2 linked regions of the Cohaesibacter gelatinilyticus genome follow. The protein of the gene in region 2 interacts with the protein of the main gene of each other region in a pairwise test. Links are inferred from orthologs where the notes say so. Each region holds a gene or a part of one and is shown on either strand. Other genes may lie near its edges.

Region 1 (3,197 bases), on a different replicon or contig from region 2:
CGAGCACTTCCAGACGATGCTCGATCTTTGCCAACCGGTAGCGAGAACGACGGATCAGAACTTCGCGGCGATGATCAAGCCATTGCCGCATGACCTCTCGTAGACTGAGAACTTTCGGAACATTCTGAGAGTTCAGAACATTCATGTTCAGTGAGACCCGCGATTCCAGGTCTGTCAGCTTGAACAGCGCTTCCATCAAAAGATCCGGATCAACCGACCGATTCTTCGGCTCCAGCACAACCCGGATATCCTCCGCTGACTCATCCCGTACATCTACCAGCAATGGCAGCTTCCGGTTTTGAATCAGTTCGGCGATCCTCTCAATCAGGCGGGATTTTTGCACCTGATAGGGAATCTCGGTCACAACAATATTGTATGCGCCTCGCGCGAGAGGTTCCTTGTGCCATTTGGCGCGCAGACGAAAGCCGCCTCGCCCGCTTTTGTAGGCATCCAGAATTTGCTCGCGGCTTTCAACAATCATGCCACCGGTTGGGAAATCCGGCCCGGGAACCAGTTCCACCAGCTTCTCATCTGATGTTTCCGGATCTTTGATCAGTTGAAGAGCTGCTTCGCATAGTTCCGAAACATTATGCGGCGGAATGGCAGTTGCCATACCCACGGCGATGCCGTTGGAACCGTTTGCCAATAGATTTGGGAAATTGGCAGGTAGAACAATAGGTTCCTTGTCCTCGCCATCATAGGTCTCGCGAAAATCGACTGCATCCTCGTCGATGCCTTCCAGAAGGCGCTGGGCAACCTCGGTCATGCGTGCCTCGGTATAACGCATGGCCGCAGCATTATCGCCGTCAATGTTACCGAAATTTCCCTGACCATCAACTAGTGGATAGCGGACGGCAAAATCCTGTGCCAGACGAACCAGTGCGTCATAAACCGCCTGATCTCCGTGGGGGTGGAATTTACCGATAACATCACCGACAACACGCGCACATTTCTTGAAGCTAGCGTTCGGATCCATCTTCAATTGCCGCATGGCAAAAAGGATGCGGCGGTGCACGGGCTTCAGGCCATCACGGACATCAGGCAGCGCACGCTGCGTGATCGTCGACAATGCGTAAGCGAGGTAGCGCTCTTCCAGCGCCGAGCGAAGATTGATGCTTTCAATCTCGCCAGATTTCATCAAATCATTTCCCATACAGCGATGGATAGCGAATCTGCACGATTCGTGCAATCTTCTGGCGGTTGAGAGCGGCGGAAAACCGGGGAAACTAACTTGACATCAATCCAGTGTCAGATGCGAGCGTATGCAATTGATAAAGCTTTCGCGCATAGCGGGCTCGTTCAACTCTCTGGGGTGATAGATGTGTCGCTTCAAAAAGAAATCCGTCAACACAAACCCTTTTTCGATTTCGGCAAAAGCCAGACGATTGCCAGTTTCCTGCCCAAGCAAGAATTGCGGTAGCACCAAAAGGCGATCATGATAAGGTTTTCCGGCCTCACTGCACACTGCCCTACCCGATTTGGGTGAAACATAGGCAAGATCATCTGCCTGGCCCGTTGCAGCGCAATGTTCCAACTCCAGTCCAAAACCAAGCTCTGCGAGAAGAGCCAATTCGAAACGTATCATCAGCTCAGCGGCAATATCCGGTTCTGTAAACTCATCGACAATAACCGACAGTGCCCGATGAAGATAAGGATGTGGATCACGTTCTGGTAACAACCGGATCAGATCTGCGAGAAACTGAATACCATAGGTTCCCATTGAGCTTTCCATGAGCTTGGCAGCACGTGAATGCAGTGGTTCCACAGTAAACTGACCCAAATGGTTTTCCATGCGTGCTTTCCAGGTCACCTGGACACTATTGCCAAGCTGAAGCACGGGCTGCATGCGCTTCGAACGTCCCGAACGCACAACCCCCAAATGACGACCACGTTCTGCGGTCATTACTTCCAAAATAACCGCTCTCTCACCATGGATGCGTGTTCCAAGAATTATAGCGTCGGATGTCCATTCCATGGCAGCAGCCTGGCTCGCAAAAAGAAAAAAGGAAAGCACTGATCTTTCGGCGCTTTCCTTTTTAAGTGACTCGAGCGTTGCTCGCAAATCAAGTCAGATAGAACCTAGATCGGGAACTCCAGCCCCATTTCGCGATACCGCTCAGGATCATCCACCCACCGCTCGCGCACTTTGACAAACAAGAAGAGATGAACCTTGGCTTCCACCAGCTCGCTCAGCTCTTCACGAGCCGCCATGGAAATCGCCTTGATGCTACGGCCATTCTTGCCAAGAACGATCATTTTCTGGCTATCGCGCTCAACATAGATGACTTGCTCGATGCGCACGGAACCGTCAGGCTTCTGTTCCCATTTCTCCGTTTCGACGGTGGAAGCATATGGCAATTCCTCATGCAGACGCAGAAAAACCTTCTCGCGTGTGATTTCTGCTGCCAGTTGACGCATTGGCAAGTCAGAGATCATGTCTTCCGGATAAAGCCATGGACCCTTTGGCATCTGATCGGAGAAATAGTCGAGGATATCATCGGTATGATCGCCATTCAGCGCAGATACCATGAAAGTCTGGTCAAACCCGGCAATCTCGTTCACCTTTGCAGCAAGCGCCAGCAAGCTATCGCGCTTCACCAGATCAATCTTGTTGAGTATCAGTACCTTGGGCATCTTGATATCATTGACACCCTCCAGAATGCGCTCGACTTGCTCGGTAACGCCCTTTCGAGCATCGACAAGAACGGCGACAAGATCAGCATCTTTGGCTCCACCCCAAGCAGTGTTGACCATTGCACGATCAAGACGGCGTTTTGGAGCAAAAATACCAGGCGTGTCGACGAAAATCACCTGATCGTCGCCTTTCAGGGCAATGCCGCGAATCAAGGAACGGGTGGTCTGGACCTTGTGTGTCACAATGGAGACTTTGGTACCCACGATCTTGTTGACCAATGTCGATTTACCAGCGTTGGGCGCACCGATAAGGGCAACAAAACCACACTTGGTTTTCATATCTTGTGTATCGATCATTTTGCTTTTTCCACCGGTTCGCCATCCTCATTCCAGATTGCTTCACGTATGAGCATGGCACGGGCTGCATTTTGTTCTGCTATGCGTTTCGAAGGTCCGTTGCCAAAGATAGATTCCATACCTTCGACTTCACATTTCAGGATGAATTCTGGTGCGTGGTCGGGACCTTTACGGGAGACTTGACTATAGAGAGGCGGAGGTAATTT
Region 2 (3,261 bases):
ATGCCAGTCAGCAACAGACAAGCAAGCCCAAAACGGGCAACATGCAGATCACGCGTTTTGAGCAGATTGTCGGTCTTGCAGGCAAGAACCGTGATATTGCTCTCAAAATTGCGCTGGAACAGAATGTTCGCCCCGTATCCGTGCGTCAGGGCTTCTTGGAAATTGCCTTTCAGGATCGTCCTGATCAGGCATTGATTGCCAAATTGAACCGTCGTTTGCAGGACTGGACTGGTCAACGCTGGTCGATTGAAGTGTCACGCGAGCATGGACAGGATACGCTGTCGCAACGCAAAGAGCAGGCAGTCCAGAAAGCGCGCGATGATGCAGACGCTCATCCTACTGTTGAAGCTGTTCGAAAACATTTCCCGGGCGTAAAGATCGTTGATGTACGCATCAATCGGGATTTCGAAGAGGACTATCTGGCACCGGTTGTCGAAGATGCAGCAGAATTGACAGATCAGAATTTGCTGGAAATGAGTTTGCGTGACGATGACAGTTTTGGACTGGATGATGATCTCTAATCTTGTTTTCCTCAGCTCTTGAATTTGCCCCCTTGTAGCGGCATATAGATTTCAAACTCACCTGACGGGCCAAATTGGACTGGCCAATAGCTGCTTCGTGAAGCGTTGAGAAAAGAAGGATTTGCATCATGGATATGATGAAGATGATGAAGAAGGCCAAGGAAATGCAGGCCAAGATGGCTCAGATGCAGGAAGAAGTGGCCGAAATGGAAGCTGAAGGTACAGCAGGTGCCGGCCTTGTCAAAGTGGTTCTCTCCGGTAAGGGTGAGATGAAGGGAATGTCCGTAGATCCATCTCTCATCAATGCGGAGGAAGCTGAAATCCTGGAAGACCTGATCATGGCTGCGCACAACGATGCGAAGACAAAGGTAGAAGCAGCGATGCAGGAAAAAGTCCAGCAGATGAGCGGTGATCTGGGCCTCCCGGCGGGCATGAAAATGCCATTCTAGTGCCTGCCTCGCTGGTTTGCTTTCACAAGCCAAGGCAAAAGATTAGCGCCAGCAAGGAGTTAGACCATTCAAAGTGAGGTCAACTCATCGCGACATGGTCTAAAACTGGATCACGATTTGAAGAAAAAGACACAGGCAAGCCCATGGCAAACAGAGTAGCAGGACCGGAAATCGAAAAGCTGATCCAGCTTCTGGCCAAATTGCCCGGGCTTGGCCCGCGTTCTGCCCGACGAGTGGCGTTGCATCTGATCAAGAAGAAAGACCAATTGCTGGTGCCGCTGGCGGACGCCATCAATCAGGCCGTCACCAAGGTTCAGATTTGCGAGACCTGCGGAAATATCGACAGTGCCAGCCCCTGCACAATCTGTACCGATCGGCGGCGCGATCCTGCGCTTTTGGTTGTGGTTGAAGATGTCTCCGACCTCTGGGCGCTGGAGAGAGCAGGTGTTGTCAATGCTGCCTATCATGTTTTGGGCGGCACATTATCACCGCTCGATGGTATTGGACCGGACGATCTGAATATTCCCGGACTTCTGGTACGTACGGCCAAGGGTGACATTAGAGAGATCATTCTGGCAGTCAATGCCACCGTAGAGGGTCAGACAACAGCCCACTACATCACTGATCAACTGCAAAATCAGGCTAAGGATTTACAAGCTGATAATCCAACCTTTGAGAGAATCCGCATCTCGCAATTGGCACACGGAGTGCCAATCGGTGGCGAACTGGATTATCTGGATGAAGGCACACTCCTGCAGGCCATTCGATCAAGGACATCCTTTGAGTAGAACCTAACGGTTGGATACTGACCGATTCTTCATGCTTGCGCGCTTTAGCCATTGTCGGATCAAGAGCAACATCTGCAAGCTGGCAGCACAGCCAAACCAGCCATAGGCCCATGCAGCGCCTTCCGCACCTTGAACAGGCACCAAAATCATGGATGCGCCAAACGATGCGATCAGTGAGAAAAGGGCTGCATAGAGGCAGAGCTGGTAAGACCCGGCTGACGGCAGACAGAAGCCAAGAAATGTGCCCAGGAACACAGGCATGGAGATAAGGCCGATCGTGCAAAAAAGTGTGGAATGGACAGCAAATTCTGATCCGTAAACCACTCTCAATACCCATTCTCCAATTATCAGGGTGCCTAACCAGAAGATGATGCCCATTCCGATTGCAATGCAGGAACCAGTGCCGATAATTGCCCAAAACCGTTTGCCATTGGCTTGCTCATAGGCCGTGGCCAGAGGTGAGCGAACCGCTTGCCCCAGAACATTCACCACCATGCTGCCAAGCAAGATGAAATAGGTAAGAGCTGCAAAAATACCGAGTTCAGCCGTGCCAGCACTTTGTTCCAGCATCAACCGAGGTATATTGATGGCGATGGCTGTAGCGAAACTGGCCAACCCAATCGGCATCGCATGTTTGGCAAGAGAGAAGAGCGCAGATCCGCTTAGTCCGTGCCGCTCGGCATTCTTGTCGCGATAGGGTGCGGCCATGACAAGACGATCGAAAAAGAGTAGAACCCCAACCCAACCAGCTGCATAACAGGCGAGAGACAGAACAATGTCCTGACTGGTCCAATAAAGAAGAGCGAACAGGGCAGTGCTTATAATCGCACGCACCATCATGCTCTTGCCGACCTTGTCCATCTGGTTCACCCGTTGCGGCAGGGCATACAGCATGTCAGAGGAGGCTTCTGCCATTTTTGCAATGGCGACCAGCAAGATTACCAATCGCACTTGCGGGCCATCTCCAAAGATGAATGCGAGGGCAATGATAAGAAAGGTTGCCGGGATCAGACTCAGGAGCCGAAGGCGCCAAAATGTTCCAAAAGAATGGTCCTCACCACGATAGGTGACATAGACAGTGCGCAATGAAAGATTGAAGAAGATCTGAACTGGAGTGGTCAATGCCAATGCCAATCCATATTGGCCCACATGTTCGGCACCACCACCACGAGCGAGCAAAATAACCAGAAGCCATTGTAGCCCGGAAAACACACCCTGGCTTAAGAGCATCCAGATGAAATTCTTCTTCAGGGTCATGATCTGGCCTGATTGGCTTGAGGTTCAAGAAGTTCAGATGAACTGAGCTTGAGCGGTCAATTGATATTTCAAGGCACGATAACAGGCATCTCGACGTTTCTGAACAATCGGCTGCATATAGCGACGAGCATGCTGCAGATTGCGTTTGGATTGTTCTTCAAGCAGAGCGGGATCGTTCAGATTGTCGTCTACACGTTTTGTGAAAGTATCAATGCTCAATTCATTGACCATTTGCATGTCATCCAA

The links.
Region 1: the proteins of recR (region 2) and recO interact in binary tests that used the Escherichia coli proteins (3 or more experiments, as listed by UniProt). The link is inferred for Cohaesibacter gelatinilyticus from one-to-one orthologs.

Annotation. Positions count from the first base shown.
Region 1 is NZ_OBEL01000001.1:947,692-950,888, reverse strand. What follows is about bases 107-2,977. They hold recO (DNA repair protein RecO), read right to left. Parts: upstream 1,976-2,977; coding sequence 1,238-1,975; downstream 107-1,237. Other genes in these bases: era (GTPase Era), read right to left, coding at 2,080-2,977; parC (DNA topoisomerase IV subunit A), read right to left, coding at 107-1,138. Also shown: more of parC, read right to left, coding at 1-106; more of era, read right to left, coding at 2,978-2,991; rnc (ribonuclease III), read right to left, coding at 2,988-3,197. UniProt on the Escherichia coli protein: Involved in DNA repair and RecF pathway recombination.
Region 2 is NZ_OBEL01000010.1:10,706-13,966, forward strand. What follows is about bases 1-2,935. They hold recR (recombination mediator RecR), read left to right. Parts: upstream 1-1,113; coding sequence 1,114-1,758; downstream 1,759-2,935. Other genes in these bases: CRO57_RS23445 (DNA polymerase III subunit gamma/tau), read left to right, coding at 1-521; CRO57_RS23450 (YbaB/EbfC family nucleoid-associated protein), read left to right, coding at 650-970; CRO57_RS23460 (lipopolysaccharide biosynthesis protein), read right to left, coding at 1,762-2,935. In the rest of the region: more of CRO57_RS23460, read right to left, coding at 2,936-3,015; CRO57_RS23465 (glycosyltransferase family 4 protein), read right to left, coding at 3,049-3,261. UniProt on the Escherichia coli protein: May play a role in DNA repair. It seems to be involved in an RecBC-independent recombinational process of DNA repair. It may act with RecF and RecO.